One region of the Shewanella sp. BJSY2023SW005 genome, then DNA from elsewhere that is predicted to be linked to it. Evidence: predicted binding sites of a transcription regulator. Region 1 holds the regulator's gene; each other region holds the start of a gene.
The links. The regulator sigma-54, encoded in region 1, starts transcription at its own class of promoters, with help from an activator protein. The targets are predictions, from matches to a motif close to GTTGGCACGNNNNTNGNNT.

Region 1 (10,781 bases):
TCGGTGCCAAAGTCCACCAGGATGTTGTAGCCCTGCAGCGCCAGCACCATGCCGATAAACAGTCCGGAAACCAAAATGATCACCATGGACTGCACGCCGACGACGTAAACCTGTTTTATCAGCAGTGGCAAGCCTTTACGTGGCCGTGGCAGCTGCATCAGGGCGCCCCAAAGCATCACCCCCGCCTTGCCGAGCCCTGTCACCAGACTCAGCGCATTGCGGCCAAGATTGGCTATCGAATCAGTCAAGCTCACCGAGCAACTCCTTCTGATAATCCTGCGCCGGATAGTGGAAAGGCACGGGGCCGTCCGGCATACCGTCGATAAACTGCCTTAGCTGTGGATTGTCGGCCTGCTTAAGCTCGGCCGGTGAACCTTGGGCTATGATGCGCTTATCGGCGATCACATACACATAGTCGGCAATACTCAGCACTTCACTGACATCGTGGGAAACCACCACAGAGGTGAGATTCAAAGCATCGGACAGCTCTTTAATCAGCTTCACCAGCACTCCCATGGAGATGGGATCCTGACCGGCAAAGGGCTCGTCATACAGCACCATTTCCGGCTCGAGTGCTATGGCGCGGGCCAAGGCTGCCCGGCGCTGCATACCGCCGGAAAGTTCGCTTGGCATCAACTGCGCCGCGCCGCGAAGTCCTACGGCTTCAAGCTTCATTAACACTATGCGGCGGATGATAGCTTCCGGCAGCCCTGAGTGCTCCCTGAGTGCAAAAGCCACGTTATCGAACACATTCATATCGGTGAACAGGGCACCGCTCTGGAACAACATGCTCATCCGCTTACGGGCTTCAAACAGCTCGTGGCGGCTCAGCTTATGAATGTCCTGACCATCGAACAGCACCTGGCCGTGATCCGGAGTCAACTGCCCACCAATGAGCTTCAGCAGCGTGGTCTTGCCTATGCCGCTGGGCCCCATGATGGCAGTAACTTTACCTCTGGGAATCGTGAGGCTTATCTGCTCATAAATCACCCTCGAGCCACGACTGAAGCCGAGATTGTTGACCTCGACCAGGGGAGAAGGATTTTGCTGCTTGCTGGATTCCGGCATCAAAATGAAATGGAGACCTTGTCTAGTGGAATTCAAGTTACGGCGCAGCTGTAGCACCATGGCACATAAGGCCCGCCGTTATAAGGCTTGATACTGCCGCAGACTTACTGAATTGACGCTGAATGGCGCCCGGTAACCCGTATGGCCAAGCCAAAGATAAGCGATAAATTGTACGCAATTGAGGATAAGCACACAACTGAATCAATAGTATCGCGCCGTGATACTTTCAATTTGTAGCAAATACGGCGAAAATGCACGCCAGAATCCGTAGCTTTGTTTACTGCATGTTATTCAATATTTTCTTGCTGCTCGCCGGCTTGTCCGTCCTGGTCTGGAGTGCCGATAAATTCGTTTATGGTGCCGGGGCTTTTGCCCGTAACCTGGGGTTACCCCCCATGTTGATAGGACTGACCATAGTGGCCATGGGCAGTTCGGCCCCTGAGATGTTCGTCGCCGCCAGCGCCTCCATGGCCGGCATGCCGGACACGGCCGTGGGTAATGTGCTGGGCTCCAATGTCGCCAATGTCAGCTTGATCCTGGGGTTGACCGCTCTGCTTGGGGCTATTGCCGTCAGCTCCAGGACCCTGAAGCGGGAGATCCCCATGATGCTGGGTGCCACAGTGCTGGCGGGTTACTTCCTGCACGATGAGTATCTTAGCCGCAGCGAAGGGGTTATTTTACTGGCGCTGTTCTTCGGCCTGATGGGCTATCTTATCTGGCATGCGCTGACCAATAAGACCAAGGATCCACTCGCCGACGAAGCTGATGCCGAGATCCCCAAAGATGTGCCCACTGCCAAGGCGGTACTATGGTTGATAATAGGCTTGGTACTCTTGCCGCTGTCGGCGGATTGGATGGTGGACGGTGCCGTAGGCATCGCCAAGTCTTTTGGACTGTCTGATCTGGTTATCGGTCTAACCATCATTGCCGTAGGCACCAGCCTGCCGGAACTGGCGGCCTGTGTGGCCGGTGTGCTCAAGAAAGAGGACGACCTGGCCATAGGCAATATTGTCGGCTCCAATCTGTTTAACATACTGGCGGTACTGGCAATACCCGGCCTTATCGCCCCGGGCGTAATCGATGCCGCGGCGACCGGACGCGACTTTTATATGGTTTTGGGCACCAGTTGTGCCCTGGCACTTCTGGTGCTGAGCACAGGCAAACAACGTGAACTCAAACGCTGGCACGGTGCCTTACTACTGATAAGCTTCATCGGCTATCAATACAGCCTGTTTCAATCCCACTAGCGATGAAGGGCAAAAAGACGAGAGACAACTATGGCAGAAGCTAAGCAACTGCGCCAATGGGGCCGCAGAGTAATAGATATCGAGAAACAAGCACTGGACAACCTGTACCAGTTTGTTGATTCCCCCGAATTCGCCCAAGCCTGCGAACTGATCCTCAACTGCAGCGGCAAGGTGATAGTGATGGGGATGGGGAAATCGGGCCATATAGGCAACAAGATTTCTGCCACCCTCGCCAGCACGGGCACCCCGGCATTCTTCGTTCACCCGGGCGAAGCCAGCCACGGCGACCTTGGGGTGTTGAGTGAAAACGATATCGTATTGGCTATCTCCAACTCGGGAGAGTCCAGCGAAATTCTGACCCTGATGCCCGTCATCAAGCGCCAGGGGATCCCTATGATCTCCATGACAGGCAAGCCCGAATCCACCATGGCCAAGCTGGCACAACTGCATCTGTGCATCAAGGTGCCAGAAGAAGCCTGCCCCTTGGGGCTGGCGCCGACCTCCAGTACCACGGCCACCCTGGTGATGGGTGATGCCCTGGCGGTCGCGCTACTGCAAGCCAAGGGCTTTACCAAAGATGACTTTGCCCTGTCGCATCCCGGCGGCGCTTTAGGACGCAAGCTGCTGCTCAAGGTCAGTGATGTAATGCACAAAGGCGAAGAACTGCCGCTGGTCACAGAAGATATCTGTATAACCGACGCCCTCTATGAGATCTCCAAGAAGGGCCTGGGTATGACCGCCGTGGTCAATCAGCAGAAGCAACTCGTGGGTATCTTCACCGATGGTGATTTGAGACGTGTCATAGACGCCGGAGTCAACCTGCGTACTACAAAAATCAGCGACGTCATGACCCGTGATTGCATCACCAGTGGTGACAATATCCTCGCGGCGCAGGCGCTGAAGGTGATGGACGAGAATGACATCAACGGTCTTATTGTCATCAATGGCGCCAATGAGCCGATTGGAGCACTCAATATGCTGGATATGGTCAAGGCGGGGGTTATCTGATGAGTCATCAAGGTTTTTACGGGCCCATAAGCGAAGATAACTGGCAAAGAGCCGCCAAAATCAAACTGCTTATCTGTGATGTCGACGGTGTCTTCTCCGATGGCCGCATCTATATGAGCAACAGCGGCGAAGAGCTGAAGGCCTTCCATACCCGCGATGGCTATGGGGTGCGCTCGCTGCTGTCCTGCGGCATTCAGGTGGCGGTGATCACCGGCCGCAAGTCCCAGATAGTCGAAAACCGCATGACGGCCCTGGGGGTAGACAAGATTTATCAAGGCATAGACAACAAGCTGGAGCCCTATGAGGCGCTGCTTAATCACTATGACCTCGAGCCTGAACAAGTGGCCTATATAGGTGACGACATTGTCGACTTGCCGGTGATGAAGCAAGTTGGGCTGGCGGTTTGCGTAGCCGATGGCCATCCTTGGGTAAGGCAGCACTGCCACATGGTCACTCAGATTGCCGGCGGCCATGGTGCACTCCGGGAGCTGGCGGATCTTATCCTGCTCAGTCAGGACAAATTTGAAAATGCCCACGGAATGAGTATATGAATAGGGTCACCCTGGCCATTATTTTGTTTTTCTCCACTGCACTTATCCTTTACTGGCAGGTGCAGAACAAGCGTAACGCTCAACAGAGTGAGGCGCCTGTGGATGTGGTGCGGCCTGACTTTGTCGCCGATGACCTGCGCTCGGTCAACTTTGATGAGCAGGGCAATGTCGCCAGTAGGGTCGCCGCAGCGCACATGGAACATTATGAAGCCAGTGAAAAGACCTTCTTCAACCAACCGGTTTATCTGGTCTATCCGGACAAGGGCGAGGCACAGTGGCGTCTGTCTGCCAACGAGGGCAGGCTCAATCGCAAGAGTAACCGAGTTGTACTTGAAAATAATGTTATCATCGACGCCATTAGCCCCAATGAACCGATCCAGAGCCTGAAAACCAGTTATGTGGAGCTGGATCTGGACACCATGATCATGACCTCAGATCGCGAGATCCTGATCGAAGGCAAAGACTTTAATATCAAGGGATCCGGCCTGTACGCCGATCTCAATGCTCAGCAAGTGAAGCTGACCAGTCAGGTGAAAGGAACCTATGAAACCAAGTAAGCTTTTTATCGGTGCCCTCTTGTGCATCACAAGCCTGTCGGCAGTGGCCATTGAAGAAGATCTGCTGCAAAAAGTGGAGATCAGCGCCGCCAATCAGTTTGCCGATATCAAAAACAAGCGTGTGGTATACGGCGGGCCTGTCACAGTCACCCAGGGCAGTTTGAAACTGCTGGCCGATGAACTCACGGCTTACACAGAAGACAAGAGTGGCGAGCGGATCCTGGTGGCCAAGGGCTCACCCGCTACCTATACCCAGAAACTGGAAGACGGCCGTCTGGCCAGTGCCAAGGCCAAAGAGATCCACTACAACATAGACAGTCGTATCATGACCCTGCTGGGCCAGGCCAAAGTAGAACAAGACGGCAGCGAAGTAACCGCCGAGAAGATAGTCTACGACATCAACAAGCAGCAGCTGGAAGCGGAAAGCAGCGGCAAAGGCCAAGACAGGGTAACCACTGTTATCCAGCCGGAAAACTATCAGGATCTCAACAAGAAAGAACAGCAGCAGGAGCCGCAATGACCAGCACCCTGACGGCACAGAATCTGGCAAAGAGTTACAAGAAACGCAACGTCGTCAAAGACGTCAGCCTGTCGGTCAATACCGGCCAAATCGTGGGGCTGCTGGGCCCCAACGGGGCTGGCAAGACCACCACCTTCTACATGGTGGTTGGGCTGGTACAGAGTGACAAGGGCCGTATCTTCATTGACGACGACGAGCTGACCCTGGATCCCATGCACCTGCGAGCCCGTAAAGGCATAGGCTACCTGCCACAGGAAGCCAGTATTTTCCGCAAGCTGTCGGTGCATGACAACATCATGGCCGTGCTGCAAACCCGCAAAGAACTCAACAGCGACGAGCGCGAGGAACAACTCGAACAGTTGCTGGAAGAATTCCATATTACCCACATACGTGACAGCCTGGGGATGTCCCTCTCCGGCGGCGAACGCCGCCGGGTGGAAATCGCCCGGGCATTGGCCGCCAATCCACAGTTCATTTTGCTGGATGAGCCGTTCGCCGGTGTGGATCCCATCTCAGTTATCGATATCAAGAAAATCATCGAACAGCTTAAGTCCCGCGGTTTGGGGGTGCTGATCACAGACCACAATGTTCGCGAAACACTCGACGTTTGTGAGCGAGCCTACATAGTCAGCCATGGGCAGTTGATCGCCGAGGGCACACCCGCTGAAATCTTGGACAACCAGCAAGTGCGTGCTGTGTACTTAGGCGAACAATTCAGGCTATAGTTAGGATCATGTCATCCGGTGGCAATTCCGGGTATTATAGTTTGTTATTATTGAATTTTTTCCTTGAAAAATAACGAGTAGGGATTAGCGGTATAATGAAAGCGTCACTCCAGCTCAAACTGGGTCAACAGTTGACCATGACACCTCAGTTGCAACAGGCTATTCGCCTGCTGCAACTGTCGTCCCTTGAGCTGCAGCAGGAAATCCAGGAAGCCTTGGAAGCCAACCCTCTGTTGGAAATGGCCGAGGACAACCAGGATGACGCTATCGACGACAACCACAAGGAAAACGACGCCGGCGAGTTGAGCGCCAAGCAGGAAGATGGTTCCACGGTAGAAACCTCAGAGGCATTGAACAATGAGTCTATGCCGGATGAGCTGCCTATGGATACCACCTGGGACGAAGTCTTTACCGCCGCCAGCGCCTCAGGGCCGGCCATGGGCCGTGAAGATGATATGCCCTTCCAGGGTGAAACCAGCGAAGGTCTCTATGAACATCTGGAATGGCAGAAGAACCTGACCCCGTTTTCCGATACCGACGACGCCATTGCCACCGCCATTATTGATGCCATCGACGAGCAGGGCTATCTGACCCAGAGCACAGAGGAGATCCTCGAAGCCATGGGCAACCCTGAGATTGAGCTCGATGAAGTCGAGGCAGTACTCAAGCGGATCCAGCACTTTGACCCTGTCGGCATCGCCTCCAGAGATCTGCGCGAATGCCTGCTGATCCAGTTGCAACAGTTCAACACCGACACCCCACATCTGGCCGACGCCCGCTTGTTGATTGACGAACATCTGGATCTCATTGCCGCCCGTGACTTCCGCACCCTGATGCGCAAGACCAAGCTCAAGGAAGATCAACTGCGTGACGCCATCAACCTTATCCAGAGTCTCAATCCCCGCCCCGGCTTGCTGGTGCAGCCGATGGACGAGGAATATGTGATCCCTGATGTCAGTGTCTGGAAGAAAAACGGCCGCTGGGTAGTAGAACTCAACCCGGACTGTATGCCCAAACTCGGGATCAATCAGCAGTATGCTGCCATGGCCCGTAGCGCCCGCAGTCAATCAGACAGCCAGTTTATTCGTGGTCATCTTCAGGAAGCCAAATGGTTTATCAAGAGCCTGGAGAGCCGCAACGACACCCTGCTCAAGGTGGCCAACTGTATAGTGCAGTTCCAGCAGGGATTTTTTGAATATGGTGAAGAGGCCATGAAACCCATGGTGCTCAACGATATTGCCGAGGCGGTCGAGATGCATGAATCGACCATCTCCAGGGTCACCACTCAAAAGTATATGCATACCCCTAGGGGAATATTTGAATTGAAGTACTTCTTCTCCAGCCATGTCGGCACCGAAGATGGCGGAGAATGCTCTTCCACGGCGATCAGGGCTTTTATCAAGAAGCTCGTGGCAGCGGAAAACCAGAAGAAGCCTTTGAGCGACAGCAAGATGGCGCAACTTCTGGCAGAACAGGGAATCAACGTTGCAAGACGCACCATAGCCAAGTATCGCGAGGCTATGATGATACCACCGTCGAACCAGCGTAAGAGTTTATAAATCCACAGTTGGAAATTGGAGGAATCTTTCTATGCAAATCAACCTGACAGGACATCATATCGAGATCACCGACTCACTGCGTGACTACGTGGAAAGTAAGTTTTCTAAACTTGAACGCCATTTCGAACAGATCAATAATGTGCACGTTGTGCTCAATGTACAAAAACTGCAACAGATAGCCGAAGCCAAGATCCACCTCACAGGCGGCGAAGTCTATGCAACTTCTGAACATGCCGACATGTATGCCGCCATCGACGTTCTGATTGATAAATTGGATCGTCAGGTCATTAAACACAAAGAAAAGCTGACAAAACACTAACGATGGAACTGAGTACCATCCTGCGGCCGGAGTGCACTACCTGTGCCACTCCGGGCAGTAAGAAAAAGGTACTGGAGCTGATTAGCGATCTCGCTAGCGCCCAGTACCCCACCCTTTCCTCTCAAGCGATTTTTGAAAGCCTTTTGGCCCGCGAAAAGATGGGGAGCACAGGTATAGGTAATGGTATTGCGATTCCGCATGGCAGACTACCGGACATTACAGAGCCGATTGCCGTGCTGGTCAAATGCGAAGAGCCTATCGCCTTCGATGCCATAGACAACCAGCCGGTGGACATACTGTTCGCCCTCCTGGTGCCCGCAGATCAATGTCAGCAACACCTGAGTACCCTATCCGCCATGGCTGAAAAGCTCAGCGATAAGGCGATACTCAAGCAGTTGCGAAAATCCAGCGACGAAACAGAACTCTATCAGGTGATCACAGGATGAAACTCGCCATAGTCTCAGGCCGCTCCGGTTCCGGAAAATCCGTTGCCCTCAGGGTACTCGAAGACCTGGGTTACTACTGTGTGGATAATCTCCCCCTGCCCATGATTGGCAGCCTGTTGGAAAACCTCCGTGGCAGCAATGATCTGGTCGCCATCAGCATAGATGTGCGCAATATGCCGGATCAGGAAAAGGTGCTGGAACAACAGTTGGCGGCCTTGCCGGAAAACACCCAACTGACCAGCTTCTTCCTCAACGCCTCCGATAAAGTGCTGCTGAAGCGCTACAGCGAAACCCGCAGACTGCACCCCCTGTCCAAGAGCAAAGTCTCACTACAGGATGCCATCAAGCTCGAAGGCAAGCTGCTGGAACCCATGTCGAAACTGGTGGATCACTACATAGACACCTCGGCGCTGAACATCTATGAACTCAGTGACACAGTGCGGGAAATTCTGCTTGGCAGTGTCGATAAAGAGCTGGTGATCAACTTCGAGTCGTTCGGCTTTAAGCATGGTATGCCTCAGGAAGCCGACTTCATGTTTGATGTGCGCTTTCTGCCCAACCCTCACTGGGAGCCGGCGCTCAGGCCACTGACCGGGCTGGATGAAGCTGTGCAGGAGTTTCTCAGCCGCCAGCCACTGGTGAACAAGTTTATCTGGCAGATAGAAAATCTATTGGAAACTTGGCTGCCGCACCTGGAACGCAACAACCGCAGTTACCTCACCATAGCCATAGGCTGCACCGGCGGCCAGCATAGATCTGTCTATGTCGCTGAGCAGCTCGCCAAGCGTTTTGGCAACAGCAAACACAAGGTACAGGCCCGTCACCGGGAGCTGAGTAATGGCAAAGGTTGAACGGGAAGTCACCATAGTCAATAAGCTGGGCCTGCATGCCCGCGCCGCCACTAAGCTGGCGGTGCTGGCCAGCGAGTTCGAAGCCGATATCACCCTGATCCAAGGCGAGAAAAAAGCCTCGGCCGCCAGTGTGCTTGGGCTCTTGATGCTGGAAACAGGTCAAGGCAAGAGTATTCGCCTCATCGCCGAAGGCCCGGATGCCGAACCCGCGATGGACGCTATCTGCGCCCTGATCAACGCCCGTTTCGACGAAGCCAGCTAAAGCCTTAGCGCTGCACTCTTTGTTTCTATAACACCCCAGTCTTGAGGTAACATATCCTCGCTTTGCATCACAGGGGGAACTGCATGCCAATAGAAGCGCTCGACCAAGAGCTGACAGAACAACGTCTTACTCAACTAAACCAAGCTCTTAGCAGTGGTATGTTCGTGCATGTGCGCGACATGCTACAGCGAATGACGGCTTCGGATATCGCCTTTATTCTCGAATCTTCACCGCCGCGTACCCGTCAGGTACTCTGGCAACTGGTGGATCAGGAGCAGAGCGGCGAGATCCTCGAAGAGCTGGGTGAGGATATGAAAGACCAGCTGATCAGCCTTATGAGTCCTGAGCGTTTGGCGCGAGCGACCGCGGGTATGGATACCGATGACCTGGCCTATGTGCTGCGAAGCCTTCCCGATACCCTCTACAAGCAGGTACTGCACTCCATGAGTGCCCAGGACAGGGCCAGGGTCGAACAGGCGCTCTCTTATCCGGAAGACAGCGCCGGTAGTCTGATGAACACAGATACCGTGACCCTGAGGCCTGACGTCAATGTCGATGTGGTGCTGCGTTATCTGCGCCAAAGAGGCGAATTGCCTGAAGCCACTGATACCCTCTATGTGGTGGACAGGCGCGACATATTACTCGGCGGCGTCAAGCTCTCCAGCCTGCTAACCTGTAATCCCACCGCCGGGATCCGCAGCATAATGGATCCCGAACTTGAGAGCATTCCCGTCACCATGCCGGACAATGAAGTGGCCCAACTGTTTGAACGCCACGACTGGGTCTCGGCGCCAGTGGTCGACAGCGAAGGCCATCTGCTTGGGCGGATCACCATTGATGACGTGGTGGACGTTATCCGTGAAGACGCCGAACACTCCATGATGGGTATGGCGGGGATGGACGATGATGAAGACACCTTCGGCCCCGTGTTCAAGAGTGCCTTTCGCCGCTCCCTATGGCTGACCTTCAACCTGTTTGCCGCCCTGCTGGCCGCCTCGGTCAGCAATATGTTTGAAGGCACGCTGGAAAAATTCGCCACTATAGCAATTCTGATGACCATAGTGCCCAGCATGGGCGGCGTTGCCGGCAACCAGACACTGGCGCTGGTGATCCGCGGTATCGCCCTCGGCCACATAGGCCAGAGCAACTCCCGCTGGCTTATCGGCAAGGAATTAGCCATCGGCTTTCTCAATGGCCTGTTGTGGTCGGCGCTGGTATTCACTGCCGTGTGGATCTGGAAAGGCGATCTGGCACTCGGCGCCCTTATTGGCGGCGCCATGTTGATCAATATGACGGTAGCCGGTCTCGCAGGTGCCAGTATTCCGCTGATCCTGAAAAAGCTCAATGTAGACCCTGCGCTGGCCGGCGGCATGGTGCTGACGACTGTGACGGATGTAATAGGCCTGTTCGCCTTCCTGGGATTGGCGACTCTCGTTTTAATGAGCTGAGGCTCAGGTTCTAATGGGCTGAAGGCTTGGTGTTGATAGCCTGAAGCTCTGGCCTTGATGAATTGCAGAAATAGCAGAGGGCGACCAGGTTCGTCCTCTGACTGTGGAAAATAGCGGGTCAGTCTTTAAGCCAGTGCACCTTGGGTTCATCCTGTTCACAGAAGACAGAGACACACTCATTGCGGCTCACCAGTAGATATTCCTGCAACTTGAGATTGGC
Region 2 (10,781 bases), on a different contig from region 1:
CCGGATCAAAAGGCAGCGGCAGACGCTGGTAAAACTCGGCGTCTATGGCGGGTAATTGCTTGCAGTTACTCTCGAGAAAACGGGCTTCCATCTCTCTCGGCCACTTGATGGCATCGAGGATTTTTATCGGCGTCTGCAACCGGATCAGCTCGTCCGAGAGGCGCCGCAGATCCTCTTTATAGGCACTTGTGTCTGGCATCAATAGTCTCCTCGGAAGGACACAGGCTATTGGCGGCTATCATCTTGGATAACGCGCTGTCTGGCAACAGAATTTATCTTTGCCAGATCTTGGTGCAACCGCTTGGTTATTGAGCATAGTCGCCCCAGATGATTTAAGCTAATTAATTGATATTCATCATGTTGCATTGTTGGCATTCAAGCTGCTTACCTGAGATAGATGGCCGGAATTTCAGGAGCAGTTATGGCAAACATGAGTTACTTGAGTGTGATTGAACGTTTTCATGAGTATCAGCCGCTAATCGATGAACTATTGCAATCGATTCTGACCGGAATGGCCGACTCTCAGCTCTTTGACGACACAGGGCGGGCCATCAGGGTATTTTCTGAAGTGGCAGCCTGTTACCCCTTCGTGGAATTGATGTATTTACTCGACGAAAATGGTCACCAAGTGAGCCCGAATCTGGCGCTTATCAAGCAAAAGATCAAACTGCTGGCTGTGGGTGAACACCCGGATCGCAGCCAGCGCCCCTATTTTCTCAATGCCAGCGACAAGAGCGGGGTGCAGATAACTTCACCTTATCTTTCCAATGCGTCCGGGCAATTGTGTCTGTCGGCGTCCCTGGGAGTGAGTCGTTTGGATGCCAGTCGCGGCTTTGTGGTGGTAGATATCAATCTGACCCGGCTGATTGAATTTATGATGGGCGACAGTCACAGGCGCAAGGTGACGCCACTGTTCAAGGCGGTTTATCTCACTCTGGTAACAGGGTTATTCATTATAGTTGGGGTACTGGTGCTGATTTCGGCCAGGGATATCTGGCACTTGTTGGCGCAGGGGCCGCAGCTGGCTCATGACTCACTCAAGCCGTTCGGGATCATCATCTATATCACCCTGGCGTTGGCGATATTCGATCTCGGCAAGACCATACTGGAAGAGGAGGTGTTGATGCATAAAGACATCTTCCGCCACAGCTCCACCCGGCGCACCATTACCCGCTTTGTTTCTACCATATTGATCGCCATCTCTATTGAGGCCTTGCTGACCATGTTCAAGGCATCACTCGGGCAGGTGGAATATATTCAGGGAGCGATTTTGATGATGCTGGCAGTGGTTGGTTTATTGGTGGCTTTGGGATTATACGTCTGGTTGGGAGCCAAAGCCGAGGCCCTGCTTATTCAAACCCAGTCTTTACGGGGGCGGCAAGGATAAGGAGGATGTTGCTGACATCCTCCCACATCTGAAAGCCGACGCAGAGCACATGGGGCTTGTTCACACCTTCCCTAAAACATATCGTCATCATCGAGCCCCATGGCTCGTCTGAGTTCCAGGCGCTCCAGGTAATCTTCCAAGCGGCGTTTTACCTGACGTTTGTGCTGCAGTGCCTTCTCGGCCTGACGGTTTTTTGGGGTGGTCATCGCTTCAATTTCAGCATCGTTGGGCACGAGTTCAACAATATGGGCCATAACGAATTCCTCACGGTTTATCCAAGGATTTTCTAGCCAAAAAAGCATTGGCTGAAAAGCAAAAATTTTTGTCTAACAAAGCAAATGATTCTGTCCGTCCCTCTACTCAATATTAGCCTTGGTTAAACTGAAATCTAGCACTGAGTCGCAACAGGAAGTGAGATCGAGACAACATTTTGACGATCTTTTCCAAGGACCTAAAACTTGGGGATTTTTTGCTGTTTTTGACTTGTTTTTTCCATGATCCTGACCAGAATTAACCTCATAGCATTCGCTTTATTGGCTAAGGACTAGGCTGTTTATGATCCAGGACGATCGTCTCACCGCATCATCCTCCCCAGCAAAAAGCTTCGGTTTTTCCACTCCGGCCTCGGTTTGGCTGATCATGTTGGTGGCGCTTCTGTTCACCTGCCTGGGTTGGTATCTGTTCAATCAATATGCGGAGCAGCGCGGACGTGAGCGCTTTGAGTATCAGGCCATGCTGGTCAAAGATGCCATAAGAGATCGTCTGTTGACCTATGAGCAGGTGTTGCGGGGTGGTGTGGGCCTGTTTATGGCATCCGATGGAGTGACTCGTGAGGAGTGGCATGAGTATGTGACCAACGCCAAGATGGAAAGCTTTTATCCCGGGATCCAGGGGATAGGCTACAGCGTTATTTTGCACCCGGAGCAACTGGCGGCCCATGAGGCGGCCATCAGGGCTGAAGGTTTTGAAGAATATCGGGTGTACCCAGTTGGTAAGCGTGATACCTACCAGGCCATTATCTATTTGGAACCCTTTGATTGGCGTAACCGGCGGGCATTTGGTTATGACATGTATTCCGAACCGACTCGCCGAGAAGCAATAGATAGAGCCATCAACACAGGGGAGGCGGCGATCTCCGGCAAAATTACCTTGGTACAGGAAACCCAGCAGGATATTCAGGCCGGCTTCTTGATGTATTTGGCGCTTTATGATGAAACTTCTGCCGGCCCCAAGGCTGCTACAGGTGTGGTCTATGCCGCCTTTCGAATGAATAACCTTATGCAAGGCATTTTGGCCGATAAGTTTCCCAGCCTGAATCTAGAGATCTTTGATGGCGACACCCCCTCAGACACTTCGTTGCTGTACAGCACTGAGGAGCTGGGGCCGATTGCCAAAACCTACAATCATGTGTTGCCGCTCAAGGTCGGTGGTCATCAATGGTTGCTGCAAATCGGCGCTGACAAGAGTTTTGTCACTGAAACCGAGAAACTGCAAAGCAAATTGATGCTGGGCATAGGCCTGCTGTTTATCTTGGTGCTGCTCTATTTTCTGCTCAGTAATGCCAGAGCCAGATATCAGGAAGGCTTGCTGGCCAACGAGATACTGGCCAATGAAAAACGCTTCCGCTTGGTTATAGAGGCCTCGCCGTCGGCGCTGATCATGGTTGACGGCCATGGGCTCATCACTCTGGTCAATGCGCATACTGAGCAACTGTTCGGTTATGCCCGGGACGAACTACTGGGCCGCAGCGTGAACATACTGCTGCCGGAAAGTCTGCATAAGTCTCACAATCGGCACATGGGCGGTTATCTGCAGCAGCCGATTGCCAAGAATATGTCCCAGCGTGATGACCTGTTCGGCCGAGCCAAAGACGGTTCTCTGGTGGCGGTCGAAGTGGGGCTAACCCCAATCCATTTCACCAATGGCCAGTCGATTTTGGCCACTATCAATGATGTATCGGATCGCAAAAGGATTGAAGCCGAGAAAGCTCGTCACACAGAGGAGTTGGAAAAAATAAACCGTGAGCTGGACAGTTTTGCCTATATAGCCTCTCACGATCTTAAGTCGCCGCTGCGGGGCATAGAGCAGTTATCCGAGTGGCTGGCAGAAGATCTCAGCGATAACAGCAGTGAACAGGTGCAGAAGTATCTGCACCTGATCAAGAGCCGGGTTCAGCGGATGGTTCTCTTACTGGATGGCTTGCTGACCTTCTCGCGCATAGGCAGGGTAGATACCGAGTTGACCGAAGTGGACAGCAAGCAGTTGCTGCAGGACACCTTCAGCCTGGTGGCTCCGCCAACCGGGTTCAAGCTGGTTATCTTGTCTGAAATGCCTGTTCTGACCACGGCCAGGGTGCCGCTGGAGTTGGTATTTAGAAACCTGTTCAGCAATGCCATCAAACACCACGACAAGGGGGAGGGGGTACTCAGCGTCAGCAGCGAGCGCCAGGGCGACTATTATTGTTTCTGTGTTACCGATGACGGCCCTGGGATAGCGGCCAAGTTTCATCATAAAATTTTCGCGATATTCCAAACGCTTAAGCCTAGAGATGAGGTAGAGGGCAGTGGCCTGGGGCTCTCTTTGGTGAAAAAGTCGGTGGAAAATATGGGCGGCAAGATCTGGGTGAAATCGGAAGGGCGTGGTTGCAGCTTTTACTTTACCTGGCCGGTGCACTTCAAGGAGGAGTCATGAGCCAAACTGCCGGATATAAGGAAGTCACTATTCTGTTGGTCGATGACGATGATGTCGATTACATGGCGGTACAACGGGCAATGCGGCAGCTTAGACTACTGAACCCCTTGGTCAGAGCCAAAGATGGTTTGGAGGCCTTGGAGATGCTGAATGATGGTCGGGTACATCATCCTTATCTAATCTTACTGGATCTCAATATGCCGCGGATGAATGGCTTGGAGTTTCTCAGCCATATCCGCAATGACCCTGCATTGTCTCTCTCAGTAGTCTTTGTGCTGACCACCTCAAGCGCCGATGAAGACAAGGTAGAGGCTTATAAGCATCATGTGGCCGGCTATATGGTCAAACATGAAATAAGCGATGGTTTTTATAATATTTTCAATATGCTGGAAAGCTATTGGCGTATTGTTGAGTTGCCGGAAGCCTGAGGGATGGAAAGCATGAATCTGCTGTTGATCGATGATGATGAGATAGACAGAGCCGCTATCATCCGCGCCCTGGATCAATCGTCACTGGCGTTCAAGGTGATGGAGGCCAACTGTGCCCAGAGTGGCTTGGAGTTCGCCTGCCAGCAGCGTTTCGACGGCATACTGCTCGACTATATGTTGCCCGATGCCAATGGCCTGGAAGTATTGAGCCGCCTCAATGAATCGGCCGGAGAGCAAACCGCGGTAGTGATGATCTCCCGTTATGAAGACGACAAGCTGGCGCAGCGCTGCATCGAGTTGGGGGCGCAGGATTTTCTGCTCAAGGATGAAGTCAATACCAGCCGCTTGACCCGTGCCATCCGCAATGCCAAGCAAAGGGCTTCCATGGCGTTGGCATTGCGCCAAAGCCACGAGAAACTCAAAGAGCTGGCCGAACATGATTCCCTGACCAAGCTGGTCAATCGTTACGGTTTTGAGCTCTGCCTGAATCGTACCTTGAGTCAGGTCAAGCGTCATCAGGACATGCTGGCGGTGATCCTCTTGGATCTGGATGATTTCAAGGGTATCAACGACACCTTAGGGCACCAGGTGGGGGATATCCTACTGGTGGAAGTGGCCAACCGTCTCAGTGCGGCGCTCAGGGAAGGGGATCTCATTGCCCGTCTCGGCGGCGATGAATTTGTAGTGCTGGTGACCGAGTCGGAGAATCGTTACTTCCCGATGGCGGTGGCCAACAGGCTGCAAAGGGCCTTTGAAGAGCCTTTCCCTCTGGGGGAACATGATGTGCTTATCGGTGCCAGCATTGGCATTGCAGTGTACAGCGATTCTGTCTGTGACAGCTCTGAGCTGCTCAAGTGTGCCGACATTGCCATGTATCGCGCCAAGAAGGTGGGCCGCAACCAGATCCAGTTCTATTCTGAAGAGTTGGCCAGAGAAGTCAGGTTTCGCAACCGCATCGAGATGGGCCTGAGAACCGCGCTGGAGCGGGATGAATTCAGGGTCTTTTATCAGGGGAAATTCGATGCGATTTCTGGCGAGCTGTTGGGAATGGAGGCCTTGCTGCGCTGGCAACATCCTGAAGATGGGCTGCTGGCGCCGGACAGTTTCCTGCCGATAGCCGAAGAGATAGGCCTGGTAGATGAGATAGGCGAGTGGGTGTTGGCACAGGCCTGCGCGCAAACCGTCAAGTGGCTCGCCATACTCGCTCCGGTAGGCAAGCAGTTATCTGTGGCGGTTAACCTGTCACCGTCGCAGATCATTCGTGAAACCCTGTATCAGACCATAGTCAGGGTATTGCAGCAAACCGGGCTACCGGCTTCGCTGCTGGAGTTGGAGCTCACCGAAAATGCCTTGATAGAGGAACCGCTGGAACTGGCCAAGGTACTGGAGCGGATAGCTGCACTGGGAGTTGTTTTCTCTCTGGATGATTTTGGCACTGGCTTTTCATCCCTCGAACACATCAAGTACTTTCCCATCAATGTGCTGAAAATCGACAAGAGTTTTGTGGCTTCGGTCGAACAGGATGAACGCGGCAAGCGTCTGTTGTCGGCCTTGATCAACTTTGCCAACGGCTTTAACGTGGTGTCAGTTGCCGAGGGCATAGAAACCGAGGCGCAGGCGCAGTTTTGCCGTGAGCGGGGCTGTAACCTGCTGCAGGGGTATCTCTATTGTCGGCCAATTCAGCCCCAGGATTTTGAAACCCAGCATATTTTACCTTTGCTGGCCGAGGGGGATGTTTGATTTTACTTGCCTATTGGCAAGGGATAGTCAAAGATGCCACTTCTTTTGCTGGGCCATAACTCTTTGGCGGATCACTCAAACATGAAAATCGGTATTCTCTCTCAATTTCCCGAGCTCTATTCTACCCGCCGGCTGGTGGAAGCCTGTGAGGGACGTGGTCATCAGGCCAGGGTGATCAATCCACTCAACTGTTATATGAACATCAACTCGGTGCAGCCCAGTATCCATCTTGAAGGTGAAGAACTCAGCGGTTTTGATGCCATTATCCCGAGGATCCATGCCAGTGTGACTTTCTATGGCTGTGCCCTGGTGCGCCAGTTCGAGATGATGGGGGTGTATGCTGCCAATGACTCTATCTCCATAGCCCGCTCAAGGGATAAGCTGCGGGCACTGCAGTTGCTTTCCCGTAAAGGGGTGGGTATGCCGGTCACAGGTTTTGCCAGCAAGCCGGATGATATTCCTGATCTCATCGCCATGGTGGGTGGTGCGCCGCTGGTGATAAAGCTTTTGGAAGGCACCCAGGGGATAGGCGTGGTGCTGGCCGAAACCAAAAAGGCCGCCGAGAGCGTTATTGAAGCCTTTCTGGGGCTTAAGGCCAATATTCTGGTGCAGGAATATATCAAAGAAGCCAACGGCAGTGATATTCGCTGCTTTGTGGTGGGCGACAAGGTGGTTGCGGCCATGAAACGTCAGGGCCCGGAGGGGGATTTTCGCTCCAATCTGCATTTGGGCGGCAGCGCCGAGAAAATCAAGATTACCCCTCAGGAGCGCAAGACAGCCATTGATGCGGTCAAGGCGATGGGGCTGGCTGTTGCCGGAGTGGATATTCTTCGCTCCGAGCGTGGCGCCTTGGTGCTTGAAGTCAATTCAGCTCCGGGTATTGAAGGTATAGAGTTGACCACAGGTATCAAGGTGGCCGAGCCGATAGTGGAGCATATCGAAAAAATGGTTGCTGCCCGTAAACGCAATCGTCCTGTCATCGCCTGATTGCGCCTCGGGCTTTCCCATCCTTAGAATTCGAACTCATAGACATAGCTGAGCACTATCTTGGCATCGTCGTCCGGCAGATCCGTATCGGCCACCATAAAGGAGACTGAGCCTATGCCGGTTTCCTTGCTGATGGCCAAGTGGTAGTCGGCGTAGTCGGAAACCCCGAACCAACTCTGCACCACATCACCGTCTGAATAACCATAGTGTGCCGTCAGCGTCACGGTTTCCGTGATGGGATAGCTGAACCCGGCGTGGATATAGCTCAAATCCTTGTTATCCAGTGGCGCAGCGGCCACGTCATCACCGGCGTTAACCACCTTGGCATAACCCAACTCAAACCACTTCCAGCTGAGAGTCAGCGCCAGCTCACCAAAGTCGATATCGCCTTCGGCATCCGGGTAGCCATAGTAGAGATAGCTGATGTCATAGCCAAAGTCTTCGCCTATGCTGCCGGAGTAACCACCGTAAAAATCGAGCTCGTAACTGGTATCGTCACCAAAGTCGACATTGGAGGCCCAGGTTCCCAGGTAAAAACCCGAGTCGTGGCTATAGTCTATACCGCCTTGAACGGCGACAGAGTCATCCGTCTGGGTGGTGCCGCGCCACAGATAGTTGGAGGCGGCACCTATATTCCCCGATACAGCGGCCTGGGCTTCGCCGGCCACCAACAACAGACCTGCAATAACTGACAGTGAAAACTTGGTGTGTTTCATTCTCATCCCCTCGATGGTTTGGGTTCTGGAGCCGGGCAAGCTTGACCGGTGCAGATACTCGTTATTGTCTGTGCGGAATGAGCGAATCCTGTGCCAAGTTTAAATAGGCATTAAATACATGTGGTTAGCTTTTGAGTGTGAGGTAGGTTAAGGAAATGTTGCATTTCGCTGGGGCGGGCTGCACTTTTTTTGTGCAATGGAGTGTTAGGAACCTCAGGCAATAAAAAAACGCCTCAATATGAGGCGCTTTCATCCGTGAAAAGCGGCTTAGTTGACGCTGTCACGCAGTGCCTTGCCGGCCTTGAACTTGGGAATAGTGGCGGCAGGGATTTGGATCTCTTTACCGGTTTGCGGGTTACGACCAGTGCGGGCTGCACGGGTTGAAGTTTCGAAAGAGCCAAAGCCTACGATGGAGATTTTAGTTCCTTCTTTCATGGCATCGGTCACCGCTACTTCGAACGACTTGAGTGCGCGGGCAGCTTCTGCCTTGGACAGGTTGGCGTGTTCTGCCATTTTAGCGATCAGTTCAGTTTTGTTCATCTGGAGCGTCTCTTCTTTCCGTCGATAAGTTATTATTGCCCATCTAACATGCCATAAGGTTTTTGGCTTGAAAAGGCCTTTCAGCGGGCTTCTTGGGCTTTATCCGCTATTTTTTAACCAAAAAGACACAAAATTGTGAGCCGGTCGCCGATTTCCTTAAATTCAGTGCGATCTAGTCAGACTTTTCCTGCTGCAAAAAGCGCTTGGTCCTGCCGGAAAAAGCCACCCAATACTGGAATAACAGCAAGGCCAGCAACACAGCCGCCAGCGGCAGCAAGGGGATATTTCGCCCTGCCAGCTCCAGTTTGACATCCTGCGGCGTAATCTGCAGTGCAACCAAAGCCGTAGTGGCAAATGCCATGAGTCCCAGAGTCTGAATAAAGAGATAGATACGCAATGCCCACAATGACCAGGATGTGCGCATTACTATGCCTACCAATACAGGGATGACTCCCAAGGTAAACAGATCCACAGCGCCGGTGCTGATGGTGCGCCACAGTGCTACCACAGCCAGTACCAGGTAGAGGATACAAAGCAGTACCAATGGTATTGGTCTTGAAATGGACATAAATGACTCCTGTGAGAAATTGGCCTAAGTCTATGGAAAGCCCTGGGGGGAGTCCAGCCGGATTTTAATCGCTTTTTGCGGTAAAATAACCGCCGACATTTTTGGCAGGATAACACTCAATGACAGAAGAGCAGTTTTGGGAGCTGGTCAGCCGCGACTATCCAGAACAGGACCAACAACAACTCCAGGCGCGTTTGACCGAAAAACTGCAAGGTCTTAGCGATGATGAGCTGGCAGAGTTTGATAAACACTTTGCCCGGCAGCTCAGGCTGAGTTACAGCTGGGATCTCTGGGGAGCTGCTTACATCATCGCCGGAGTCGATTCAGATTATGGTTTTGCCGAGTTTCGCAACTTCCTGGTGACTCTGGGTAAGGAGCGTTATCAGGCGGCCTGCAATGCAGCGGATTCGCTGGGGGAACTGGATGTTTGGCCGCAGCTGAATGGCTATGCTTATCCTTTTGTTGAGGAGATAGATCTGCTGGCCGGCCAGCTATACGAGACCCGTACCGGGAAAGAGTTGCCTTTTGTGCCTTCGGGGCTGAGTCAGCCCAAGGGTAAACGTTTCAACGATCAACCCAAGGCATTGCGCAAGCTTTACCCCAAGCTCAGCGCCCGTTTCCCTTTCTAAGCAGGCTTAGTCGTTGCGCATCTGCTCGCACTGAAAGCCTTGGCGGCGGGAGTCGAAGCGGCAGTAGCTGCCACACTCCCAAGGTGCCCCCTCCGAGGCCTGGGACTTCTCGATGGCAAACGCCTTACAGCTGGCATAGTCGCCAAAATCGTCCTCTTTGATATAACGCCCCGAATCGAAGCCATGGGTATAAATGAAGGCGCTCCAGGTTTCCGGCCCCTTGGGTTTGGCATCCTGATTGATGGCGACGAGAACAATTCCCAGGGCGGTAAATAGTCCCAAGGTAATCAGCAAAGACGGCGAGAATTTCACTGGCACTCCTGTTGTGACTGGTTTTTTTAGCACTGCTATTAGATTACTTCCTCGGGCCTGACTCAAGCAGCCTTGTGTTAAAGCTTGTTGGGGCTGCTACAAATTGATACTCAGGTTAACGCATTTTTGTGGGTGGCTATGAAAAATAACAAAATAAAATAATCACTTATAACAGGATGATGTTCGCATATTAGTTTTGCGTTAAGCCCGGATTCAGGTTAAATTTTATACTCTGAGTTTGAACCAAATGCATACTGACATTCGCTCCCAAAGGAGGCTGATATGAAAATCAGATATCTGTTACTTGCAGCAGCCCTGACCTCTGGCTCGGCGCTGGCGGCCGACAAGGTCGATGAAAACCCGGTTACCGAGTCGGGTAAGGTAAAAATTGAGTGGCAGTCACCCAAGGATTTTCGGGACATCAAGTCTGCCAGCGAGCTGCAATCCCGTTACGAAAAACGTCTGTTCGAGACCTTGACCAAAGCCTTGGATAAAGACGTTTCCTCATCTCTAAAAGACAACCAAAAGCTGGAACTGACAGTCACAGACGTGGATTTGGCCGGCGATGTGCGGCCTACCTTTGGCGCTACCGCCAACGATATACGTGTAGTCAAGAACGTTTATCCGCCCAAGATAAGCTTCAGTTATCGCTTGTTGGAAGGCGATCAGGTGGTCGTTGCCGGCGATGAAAAGCTGACTGATATGCAGTTTCTCGACCATGTAGACAGAATTAACAGCGACAGCTTCCGTTATGAAGAAAGAATGCTGAAAGACTGGTTCCAG
Region 3 (10,781 bases), on a different contig from region 1:
CTCGAGGATCCTGTTGGTATCCGTTTGCTTCTGCAGAATGCTGTTTAAGTTCTGCTGGTACATCTGTGAAGTTGAAATACGCATCTCTCAAGCTCCTATCGAACCGAACTGAACAAAGTGTCGAACAGGGTATTGGCTGTGGTCATGATCCGTGCCGATGCCTGGTAGGCCTGCTGGAACTGCATCAAGTTGGCCGCCTCTTCGTCCAGGTTAACCCCGGATTCCGACTGCACCCTGGCATAGGCCTGGTTGTAAATGGCCTCCGCCGAACCGGCCCTCACCTGGGCGGATTTGGTTTGACTGCCAATATCCAGCTTGGTCTTTTCAAACACATCTCCCAGGGTCGACTTACCATTGTTCATTATCTTGCTGTCACTGAGCTTGGCCATGGCCACGGCATTGGTGTTATCCCCCGGCGCAAAGCTGAGATCAAAAGTGAAACTCTCACTGCCGCCACTGCTGCCATCAACTTCGAAGGTAAAGCCAAAGGCGCTGATCTGCGGCGGAGTGCCCGCAGCCGTCCCGGTTGCCAAAGAAGCGCCGTTGACATCAAAGACTTCATAGGTAGGCGGATTGACACTGGTATCCAGGGTGAATGTCAGCTCACTGTCAGTCACGGGGAAGTTAGCCGCGCTTCTGTCATCTATGCTGACCAACTTCACTGAAGTGCTGCCTGAATTACCTGTCCCGGCGGTGATTTTCGGCGCCGCAGCGGCAATCCCCTTGGGATCTGACATCACTACACCTATGTTGGCTGCCGCATTCGCTGTTGGCCGTATTTCAAACCTGTCACCGGCGGCCATGGCACCGGCGTCGATATTGATACTGAAACCGTTGGCGCCTTCCAAAGTGTTGCCGTTGAGCGTCAAGTTGGTCACGGCTCCTGTCTTCATATCCTTGAGTTCATAAGTACCGGCGCTGGTATAGTTCAGCTCATAACTGCTGCCGGACAGGGCGCCGACATCATCGATATTAACGCTCAAGGAAGCTGTGCCCGGATTACCCGAATAGGCGCCGACACGGCCGGCGGCAATCACAGGGTCATTGATATCGGTAAAAATAGGTTGTCCCAGCTCGCCATTGAGATCGAAACCCTGGGACTGCATCTCGTTAAAGGCATCGGCAATCCCCAGCGCCAACTGCCCCAGCTCATGGCTGGCGGGCATCAGGGTGTTGTCACGAAAATCAAATAAGGCGCCCAGTTGACCACCGAGCTTGGCGGGGTCTGCCTTTAATTCACTGCCACCAAGGCTATAGGTCAGCTCCGGCTCGTTGGGGAAGGGGTCACCTGTGGTCACGCCCATGGTCATGGCCACTTCACCGGATACCAGCATAAAGGAGCTGCCCAACATGATGGAGCGGGCACCGTTTTCCAGCGGGATCACATTGACTTCGGCATATTGGCTCAATTCCTGGATCAGGGCATCTTGCTTATCCAGCAGCTGCGCATCGTTACCCGGCGTCTTCATCAGTTCAAGATTGATCTGCGCCATCTCTTTACTGATCTCATTGATCCTGGTGGTAATGCTTTCAATCTGATCATTGGTTTGCTGCACCTGACCACTCAGATGGCTCTGCATCTGATTGAGATTCTGCGCCAGTTGCGAGGCCGAGTTGAGCACAGAGCCGCGGATCCCCAGATCAGAGGGCAGGTCAGCCAGGCTGTTGAGGCCGGAGAAAAAGTCATTCAATGAGGCTGGTACCGCCTTGCCTATCTGGGAAAACAGCTGATCCAGCTCGCTGAGCTTGGTGTAACTGGCCTCGGCGGCACTGAGCCCTGTTTGGCCGATACGCAGCTCTCTGGCGGCATAATCGTTGTAAATACGCTTAACTTCCTGCACATAGGTACCTGTGCCATAGAAGTTATTGCCAAGACGCATTGAGGTGGAGGTGCCTTGAATTGCCACCTGACGGTGATAGCCTTCGGTATTGACGTTGGCAATATTGTTACTGGTCACCCCCAATTGTGATTGGGCGGCCAGGATCCCGCTGCGGGCTATACTGAACAGATCCATAGACATGGGTTATCGCTCCTGCACCTTTACTGGCCCGGCTTTGAGCCGAACTCCTGCAACAATTGGCCAAAATCAGCCTTGATGGTATCCAGCACTTTCATCACCTTGTTGGCATATTGAGGATCCGTGGCGTATCCCGCCTCGGCCAGTGCCTTGATAAATTCGCCGGGATTGGCGGCCATCTTGCGCGCCTGGCTATAACGATCGTTGTCGGAGATAAAGCTGACAAAGTCGTTAAAGCTCTGCTCAAAACTGTCATACACCCGGAAGTCCGCCTTTTGCCGCACAGCTGTGCCCTGCTCATATTCCAGGGTCGACACTGCCGCTTTCTCGCCCTGCCAACGCCTGTCGGCCTTGATGTTGAACAGGTTGTTGCTGGACTCGCCTTTATGGCCACGGACCATTTTCTGGCCCCAGCCGGTTTCCAGAGCCGATTGCGCCAGCAGCACTTCGGGTTGAGTCCCCAAAGCATCGGCAGCGGCCTTGGCATGGGGATAAAGCTGTCTGACAAACTCTTCCTGGCTGCCAATTGCCGGCCGCGCCTGCCGCCATGACGGCAATACTTTGCCGCTCAAGACCTGCTGCAGGCTGTCATTGCTTGGCAGCGCGGATGCTTTGGCCGCTGCAGCTTCAACACCGGATATCTTCTCCGTCTGGCCGCCGTTTAAGGCCGCGACGCTGCGGTTATCGACATCACCGCGGAGCACTGAGGACGGGGTAATGTCCGAGTTTTCAGGTGACAACTGCTGCACCATGAGATCCGCCAGCCCCAACATGCCTTTGGAGGACAGCTCCACCGACATCTGCTGATCGTGCATCTGCTCGTAGAACTTGGTGTACTGGCTGTTCATCGGGCTGTCGGATTCAAATATCGCATTGGCATCACGCATGCTTTTCATCAACATCTGCACAAAGATGCCTTCAAACTGCTGCGCGACTTCCTTGAGCGCCGCCTTTTGATCCTGCTGCGCCTGGGCTCTGAGCTTGTCCAGCCCACCGAGATCCAGAAATTGCGAAGCATCAGCCATTTTGTTCATAGTCGATAAACCAATGTGCCATTAATCAGATGATGATGAGTTCACCATGCAAAGCCCCTGCCATTTTTAAGGCTTCGAGGATGGCCAACACATCCGATGGCGCTGCGCCGACCATATTCACCGCCCGCACCAACTCATCGAGGGAAGTGCCCGGGTTGAACATAAACATACGTCTATTGTCCTGAGCCACATCTATGGTGCTGTTGCTGGTCACTGCGGTTTGGCCACCAGCCAGGGCGTTGGGCTGAGAAACCTGAGTCGCTTCGGCAATGGTGACGGTAAGGCCGCCATGGGTCACAGCCGCCGGCAGGAGTTTTACGTCCTTGCCGACCACTATGGTGCCGGTGCGGGAGTTGACTATCACCTTGGCCGATTCATCGGCAGGCTCAACCTGAATATTTTCCAGGGTGGCCAGAAACGATACCCGCTGCGACACATCTCTGGGGGCACTGACCTGAATGGATGAAGCATCAAGCGCCCGTGCCATACCCGGGCCGAGTAAGCCATTAATGGCATCGGCGGTGCGCTTGGCGGTGGAGAAATCGGCTCTGTGCAGGTTAAAAGTCAGGTGATCGCCATTACCGAAAGGGCTGGCCACTTCACGCTCGACTATGCCGCCGTTGGGAATGCGGCCCACGGTTGGCGTGTTCTGGATCACCTTGGAGCCATCAAGCCCCTCGGCGCTGAAACCGCTGACCACCAGACTGCCCTGGGCGATGGCGTAAACATTGCCGTCCACCCCTTTAAGGAAAGTCTGCAGCAAAGTACCGCCGCGCAGGCTCTTGGCTTCACCCAGGCTCGATACCGTCACATCCAGGGTTTGTCCCGGCTTGATAAAGGGTGGCATATCGGCATGCACTGCCACCACGGCAATATTCTTGATCTTGGGCCTGAAGTTATCCGGCAAATTGATGCCGAAATTCTTCAACATGGTCTTGAAGGTCTGCTCCGTGTAACGGGTCTTCTCCCCGGTGCCCGGCAAACCGACCACCAGACCGTAGCCTATCAACTGGTTATCCCTGACCCCTTGGATATCGGCGATATCCTTGATGCGCTCGGCCTGTCCAGGCAGGGAAACCAGCAAACAGGCAAGTGCCATGATTAATTTGATTTTCATGAGCTTATCCTCAGAAAGGCCACCAGTCAGAGAGGAAGAACTGGCTCAGCCAGCCCACCTTTTGCGAATCGGCAAAGGTGCCGGTACCGCTGTATTGAATACGGGCATTGGCGACTTTGGGCGAATCTATGGTGTTCTCGGGAGTAATATCCTGCGGTCGAATAATGCCGGTTACCCGGATAAACTCGTCGCCATTATTGATGGTGATCCACTTTTCACCGCGAATAACCAGGTTGCCATTGCCCAGCACCTGCATCACATTGGCCGAGATCTGCCCGGAGAGACTGTTGCTCTGATCGGCATCGGCCTCACGATTGGTATCCATGCTGTCGCCGTAACGGAAATCCAGCGGATTGCCCTTGATGGTGACATTGCTGCCGCCCATATAGAGCGGGTTCACCGACATGTCCGAGCCTTTCTTGATCTTGTTACCGACGCTTTTCTTCGCCTGGGTCGACTCCACCAGCACCACAGTGATGATGTCCCCTACCCTGTGCGCCCGCAGATCCGAGTAAAGCGAAGACGCCTGGCTATCCTGATAAATAGAGCCGGTCGGCGCTATCCGGGTCGGCGGTGCTTCGGGATACACAGGCGCATAATAGGGATCATCGGCTATGGGTTTATTCTGGGTAGCAGTGCAAGCCCCCAGAAACAAAGCCGGAATGATAAGGAACAAGGGTTTCATCACATCACCTCATCACAGATTCTGGTTCACGTAGGCCAGCATCTGGTCTACGGCCGAAATGACTTTGGAGTTCATTTCGTAGATCCGCTGACTCTCAATCAGGTTAACCAGCTCTTCGGTCACGTTAACGTTGGAGGTTTCCAGCGAGCCCTGACGAATGGAGCCCAAACCGTCAAGCGAAGCCGTGCCCTGAATTGGGGTACCGCTGGCGCCCGTCTCCAGATAGAGGTTTTGCCCTATGGGATCCAGGCCGGACGGATTGATGAAATCAGAGATGGTCAGCTGGCCCACCACCTGGTTTTCGGCGGCGCCCGGGGTTTTAACCGACACTTCACCTTCGGCGGAAACGGTAATACTGGTGGCATCGTCCGGAATGGTAATGGCAGGCTGCAGCACATAGCCGGCGCCGGATGTCACTATCTGGCCGGTATCATCCAGAGTGAACTGGCCGTTGCGAGTGTAGGCAGTGGTGCCGTCCGGCAGTTGGATTTCAAAGAATCCCGGGCCTTCAATCATCATGTCCAGCGCGTTATCTGTGGTTTGCAGATTCCCCTGGGAGAAAATCTTCTGGGTGGCCACTACCTTGGTACCTGCGCCCAGGTTAAGGCCATTGGGCAGCTTGGTGTTGGAAGCACTGATACCACCGGCCTGATTGACCGTCTGATACAGTAAGTCTTCAAATATCGCCCGGCCCTTTTTGTAGCCTATGGTGCTGGCATTAGCGACGTTATTTGAAATCACCGAGATGTCTGTTTGCTGGGCATCTAGCCCAGTCTTACTTATCCATAACGCGGGATGCATATCAATTACTCCTAGCTAATGCGCATCAATGAAGCGGACGACTTGTCGTTCTCTTCTGCGGTTTTCATCATTTTTACCTGCAGCTCAAACTGACGTTGCAGCTCAATCAGGTTGACCATTTCATCCACGGCATTGACATTGCTGCCTTCCACAGCGCCACTTTCCACATTCACAAAGGGATCGGCGGCGGCCGGATTGCCGTCCAGAGTGCGGAACAAGCCATCTTCACCGCGCATCAGGTTCTGATTGCCCGGGTTGACCAGCTTGATGCGGCCCACCTCTTCAATCACCTCGGCGGTTGCGCCCTGGGGACGAATGGAGATGGTGCCGTCGGTGGCAATCTGGATTTTGTCTATCGGCAACGGCAGCACTATCGGGCCGTTATCGCCCATTACCGGGTTGCCCCTGTCGTTACGCAGTAAACCTGTGGTGTCAAAACTCAGACTGCCGGAGCGGGTGTAGGCCTCGCTGCCATCGGCTGCCTGCACCGCAATCCAGCCTTGATCTTTGATGGCTATGTCCAGATCCCGCCCGGTCGATTTGATAGGGCCGGACTGAAAGTTAGCCGAGGGCGACTCTGTCATGGCAAACACCCGGGTCGGCAATCCTTCACCGAAGGCTTGCATCGCACGGGCCTGAGCCATGTCTGACTTGAAACCATCTGTGTTGGCATTGGCCAGGTTGTTACCCCGAACCGCCAGCGCATTCATGTTTTGTTTGGCGCCAGTCATGGCGACATAGAGAAGTTTGTCCACCTGCTGCTCCGTCAATCTTTTTACCTATTCAGGTAAAAGCAAACATCGTGCCAATAAAATGAGCAATCGAGCGCAGTGACAACAGAAGAACTTCAGTGACTTGGGAGTGTGTACAGGGAGAAGCGGCAAGACATTGCCGTAGCGGCAATGTCTTGCGCTGGAAGCATTAGCGGATCTGCAGTACTGTCTGCTGCAGTGTATTGTTCACTTCCAGAGTACGGGAGTTGGCCTGGAAGTTACGCTGAGCCGAAATCAGGTCCACTAGCTCAGTGGTCAGGTCGACGTTGGCCTGTTCCAGCGTTGAGGAACGGATACTGCCGAACACGCCACTGTTGGCCTCACCGGCCAGCGCTGCACCTGAGTCCAGGCTCGCTTTCCAGGAGGTGTTACCTACCTGGCTCAGACCCTGTTCATTGGAGAAACGCGCCAGTGCCACCCGCGCCAAAGGCACGGTCGAGCCATTGCTGTACTTGGCTGAGATCAACCCGTCTGTACCCACTTCCACATTGGTCAGACGACCCACAGTCACCCCATCCTGCGTCAATTCAGTGGCGTTGAACTTTTCCGAGAACTGGGTCGGGTTGTTGAAGTCTATGGTTATTGTCTGGGTTCCGTCCGCCGCAGGGCCGAGAACATTGGCACCGCCAACACCCAACTGCTCTGTGGTGATCACCGCCGGATCTGAACCTATATAACCGCCGACATCGTTGAACTTGAGCACGGCGCCAGTCCAGCCACCAGCAGTTTGCGCTGTGCCTGTGCCATCCGGGTTACCGTCACCATCAGTATCTGTCTGATAGCTGCCAACGGCGCCGCCGCCCAGATTAACCGGCTTGTCGTCGATGGCATAGTAAGCCACCCAGTTACTCTCGCCCGTGTAGGCGCCATTGTCCGGACGCACAAAATAGGTGGTCAAGGTGTGGGAGTTACCCAGGGAGTCATAAATGGTCACTGCGGTTGAGTTGTTGAAAGTGTCTGACTTGGATGGGTCAAACAGCGCCGGATCTTTGGTGGCCTGGGTGGAATCCAGGTTCATGCTGATGCCGACATTATTGGTCTTCTGCGGGCTACCGGCAGTATCCGGGATCTGCACCGGCTTGGTAGTGGTCAAACTCACAGAGGTGGAGTTGCCGTCTTTATCGACAGGGAAGCTCTGCAGGAAGTTACCTGCGGCATCGACCAGGAAACCGTTTTCATCACGCTTGAAGGCACCGGCGCGGGTGAAAGAGTAATCCTGACTGCCCACATTGGGAGAGGTCACGAAGAAACCGCCACCGTTGATCGCCAAATCCAACGCATTGTTGGTGGAGTTCAGGTTACCCTGGTGGAACTGCTGCGCCACCTGAGTGGTGGTCACACCGCCGCCCACTGTGGTTCTGCCGTTGGAGAAAATCGAGCTGGCGTAAACATCGGCAAACTCGGCCCGGGATTCTTTAAAGCCGACGGTATTGACGTTGGCAATATTGTTGGCTGTGGTATTGAGATCTTTCTGCGCCGCAGCAATCCCACTCAGAGCAATGTTAAAAGACATAATTCACCTCATGATTTTCAGATACTGTCCGGCGCAGCCGGGGCAGAAACAGAATTAAACTTCGGAAACAGCCAGCACGTCGGCCAGTCTGATCCCGCCAATACCTCTTAGGTTCAACACGGCGCCACTGGCCGAGTTGAGCGATACACTGGTCACGTGGGCATAGGCACTGACAATAAGATCCTGGGACTTGCCATCGACAACCCCGCTGGCCTTCATGGTGTAGATACCGGCCTCAACGGGTTTACCGTCCTTATCCAAGCCGTCCCATTCCACGTCTATGTTGCCGCCGGCACTGCCATCCACATCAAAGGTCTTGATTACCTGGCCGGCTTCATCCTCAACAGTCACCTTGATGGAAGGCATTTTCTCTGGCGATGTGATCACCCCTTTGAGGGTCGGGTCTTCCTCGGAAACATAGCCGGTGCCCGCCGGGATCAACACTTTCTGCCCCACCAGGCCTGATGCCTGTAATGCCTGACTCGAGGTCATTACCGTGTTGAGGTTCACTATCTCCTCGTTGAGCTTGGAGATACCATCCACGGTAGAAAACGACGCCATCTGGGCAATCATCTGGTCGTTGTCCACAGGCTTGAAAGGATCCTGCATCGACAACTGCCTACTCAGCAGCGAGAAGAAATCTTCCTGGGTCAGCTGCTGATTGTTACTCTTCTTGGTCTCCGAATCCCGTTTGACACTTATGCTGTCGAGGAAGGGGTTAACTGAACTTACACTCATGGGCTATGTCTCCCTTTATTTGCCCATTCTCAGGGTCTGCTGCAGCATGGACTTGGCTGCATCGGCCACCTGGACGTTCATCTGATAGGAGCGGGAGGCGGAAATCATATCGGCCATCTCTTCCACTACATTGACATTGGGTTTGTAGATAAAACCATCGGCATCGGCCATGGGATGATCCGGCGAATACTCTTTCAACAAGGGTTTATCGCTTTCCACTATGCCCTTAACCTTTACCGCAGCGCCTTGCTGCTGTTGACCATTGGCCTTGGCCAGCTCGGCCTCAAAAATGGGATGCCGCGCCTTGTAGGTCTTATCGATACTGGAAGAGACGGAATCTGCGTTGGCTATGTTACTGGCGGTGGTGTTCAAGCGCACAGACTGCGCCGACATTCCCGACCCCGCAACATTGAAGATATTGTATAAGCTCATGATTAATCTCCTTTCAATGCCTTCTTCATCCCGGCGAACTTACCGTCGAGGAACCCAAGCGACATCTGATATTCAAGCGCATTTTGCACAAAGGCCTGCTGCTCTTTTTGCATATCGACAGTATTGCCGTCACCCGTGTCCGGTTGATCCGGCACCCGATACTGCACATGCTGGGCCGTCAGCGCCTTGAGGTCGAAATGCTTTTCAGAAGTTGCCGCCATGCTCATCCCCTGTTGCCGCCCTTTTGCCGCCTGCAACGCCGAGGAAAAATCAACATCCCGAGCCTTATAATGTGGGGTATCGGCATTGGCTATATTGCTGGCAAGCACTTCGGCACGCTGGGCGCGAATGCCCAGAGTGTATTGATGTATTCCAAGGGCCTTATCGAAACTGATCGCCATAAAACCGCCTCCTCCAATGACTCGACAAAAACAAAGCAAGCTTTGTGCCAGATATAGAGTGGAGGATAACAGATAAGAAGATGATGGCCGTTAGGGTGAAAGGTAAAACAGAAAAGGCCCGTCCAAGTTGACGAGCCTTTCAAACTATCTAATTAAAAATCAAATGATTAGGTGGTTAATTTTTCTTTTGATAATAGATGCCTGGGTTACAGCGCACCATGTCGAATTCATCGGTCAACCCGGCAATCGATTCACTGGCGCCCAAAAACAGTATCCCCTTGGGATTAAGGGCGGCAGCAAATTGCCGCAGTATTTTTGCCTTTGCCTCCGGCGCAAAATAGATAAGCACGTTGCGGCAAAAGATGATGTCGAACTTGCCAAGTAAGGTGTAGCTTTCAAGCAGGTTGTGGGCCCGAAAACTCACCAAACGGCGCACATTGTCTTTAACCCGCATATTGCCGTTGGGCAGGGCTTCAAAAAACTGACGCTTGCGCTCTTCAGACAGGCCGCGGGCCAACGCCAGCTTATCGTACTCGGCGTTTTTACAACGCTCCAGCATGGACGGCGACAAATCTGTGGCCTGAATCATGGCGCCACCCGGCAAAGCCCCCGGCTTACGCTGCTGATATTCAAGCACTGTCATCGCCAGTGAATAGGGTTCCTGGCCGGATGAACAGGCTGCCGACCAAATCTTCAACGGCCGCCCCAGCTTGGCATAACCGGGCAACAATGTATTGCCGAGCAGGTCAAAAGGATACTTGTCCCGAAACCAGAGGGTTTCGTTGGTGGTCATGGCATCGACGACTTCAGCGCGTAACTGACGCTCGGTGGGCCGCATCGACTGCTTAACTACGTCCGACAGGGATGGCAAGCCATATTTCCCCATCAAAGGCGCCAAACGGCTGCGAACCAAATACTGTTTGTTCTCACCCAATACAATGCCACTGTGCTGTTCAAGAAACAGCCTGAATTGATTGTACTCAGTTTCTGCGAGAGATTTATCTGGCACCTTAGTGTCCTAACTATCCGTGAAAACGTCGCTGCAACTCAATGCAGCGCCATTTAAAAACTGGGTCAGCGTTATACCCCAGCCCCATTTGCAACACAAGACATCAAACTCACTATAGTCATAAAAATCCACAGCAGACAGCGACTATAAACTCAGATGCTTGTTAACTGCCGATGCCAATTCATCGGGGTTGAACTTGGCAATAAAATCGTTGGCGCCCACTTTTTGCACCATGGCCTGGTTGAACACCCCACTCAACG

Region 2: a site for sigma-54 is predicted at 8,029-8,047, ahead of ACMHXI_RS19185 (TorF family putative porin). Genes of this name have one in related genera too.
Region 3: a site for sigma-54 is predicted at 6,447-6,465, ahead of flgF (flagellar basal-body rod protein FlgF). Genes of this name have one in related genera too.

What each region holds. Positions count from the first base shown of each region.
Region 1 covers NZ_JBKORJ010000023.1:27,166-37,946, reverse strand. The annotation lists gene mlaE (lipid asymmetry maintenance ABC transporter permease subunit MlaE) at 1-254, opposite strand, end outside; gene mlaF (phospholipid ABC transporter ATP-binding protein MlaF) at 241-1,068, opposite strand; gene ACMHXI_RS06335 (calcium/sodium antiporter) at 1,353-2,315, shown strand; gene ACMHXI_RS06330 (KpsF/GutQ family sugar-phosphate isomerase) at 2,346-3,323, shown strand; gene kdsC (3-deoxy-manno-octulosonate-8-phosphatase KdsC) at 3,323-3,874, shown strand; gene lptC (LPS export ABC transporter periplasmic protein LptC) at 3,871-4,431, shown strand; gene lptA (lipopolysaccharide transport periplasmic protein LptA) at 4,418-4,951, shown strand; gene lptB (LPS export ABC transporter ATP-binding protein) at 4,948-5,676, shown strand; gene ACMHXI_RS06305 (RNA polymerase factor sigma-54) at 5,772-7,235, shown strand; gene hpf (ribosome hibernation promoting factor) at 7,267-7,554, shown strand; gene ptsN (PTS IIA-like nitrogen regulatory protein PtsN) at 7,557-8,000, shown strand; gene rapZ (RNase adapter RapZ) at 7,997-8,851, shown strand; gene ACMHXI_RS06285 (HPr family phosphocarrier protein) at 8,838-9,113, shown strand; gene mgtE (magnesium transporter) at 9,197-10,561, shown strand; gene ACMHXI_RS06275 (hypothetical protein) at 10,680-10,781, opposite strand, start outside.
Region 2 covers NZ_JBKORJ010000061.1:16,027-26,807, reverse strand. The annotation lists gene ACMHXI_RS19220 (flavohemoglobin expression-modulating QEGLA motif protein) at 1-199, opposite strand, end outside; gene ACMHXI_RS19215 (PDC sensor domain-containing protein) at 422-1,387, shown strand; gene ACMHXI_RS19210 (PA3496 family putative envelope integrity protein) at 1,459-1,641, opposite strand; gene ACMHXI_RS19205 (CHASE domain-containing protein) at 1,946-4,078, shown strand; gene ACMHXI_RS19200 (response regulator) at 4,075-4,506, shown strand; gene ACMHXI_RS19195 (putative bifunctional diguanylate cyclase/phosphodiesterase) at 4,519-6,246, shown strand; gene rimK (30S ribosomal protein S6--L-glutamate ligase) at 6,328-7,233, shown strand; gene ACMHXI_RS19185 (TorF family putative porin) at 7,257-7,949, opposite strand; gene ACMHXI_RS19180 (HU family DNA-binding protein) at 8,217-8,489, opposite strand; gene ACMHXI_RS19175 (hypothetical protein) at 8,662-9,057, opposite strand; gene ACMHXI_RS19170 (DUF4240 domain-containing protein) at 9,177-9,686, shown strand; gene ACMHXI_RS19165 (hypothetical protein) at 9,693-9,998, opposite strand; gene ACMHXI_RS19160 (DUF3016 domain-containing protein) at 10,281-10,781, shown strand, end outside.
Region 3 covers NZ_JBKORJ010000053.1:303,667-314,447, forward strand. The annotation lists gene flgL (flagellar hook-associated protein FlgL) at 1-84, opposite strand, end outside; gene flgK (flagellar hook-associated protein FlgK) at 96-2,021, opposite strand; gene flgJ (flagellar assembly peptidoglycan hydrolase FlgJ) at 2,042-3,052, opposite strand; gene ACMHXI_RS17190 (flagellar basal body P-ring protein FlgI) at 3,078-4,169, opposite strand; gene flgH (flagellar basal body L-ring protein FlgH) at 4,180-4,854, opposite strand; gene flgG (flagellar basal-body rod protein FlgG) at 4,867-5,655, opposite strand; gene flgF (flagellar basal-body rod protein FlgF) at 5,667-6,410, opposite strand; gene flgE (flagellar hook protein FlgE) at 6,577-7,941, opposite strand; gene flgD (flagellar hook assembly protein FlgD) at 7,996-8,679, opposite strand; gene flgC (flagellar basal body rod protein FlgC) at 8,695-9,111, opposite strand; gene flgB (flagellar basal body rod protein FlgB) at 9,114-9,512, opposite strand; gene ACMHXI_RS17230 (CheR family methyltransferase) at 9,688-10,521, opposite strand; gene ACMHXI_RS17235 (chemotaxis protein CheV) at 10,666-10,781, opposite strand, start outside.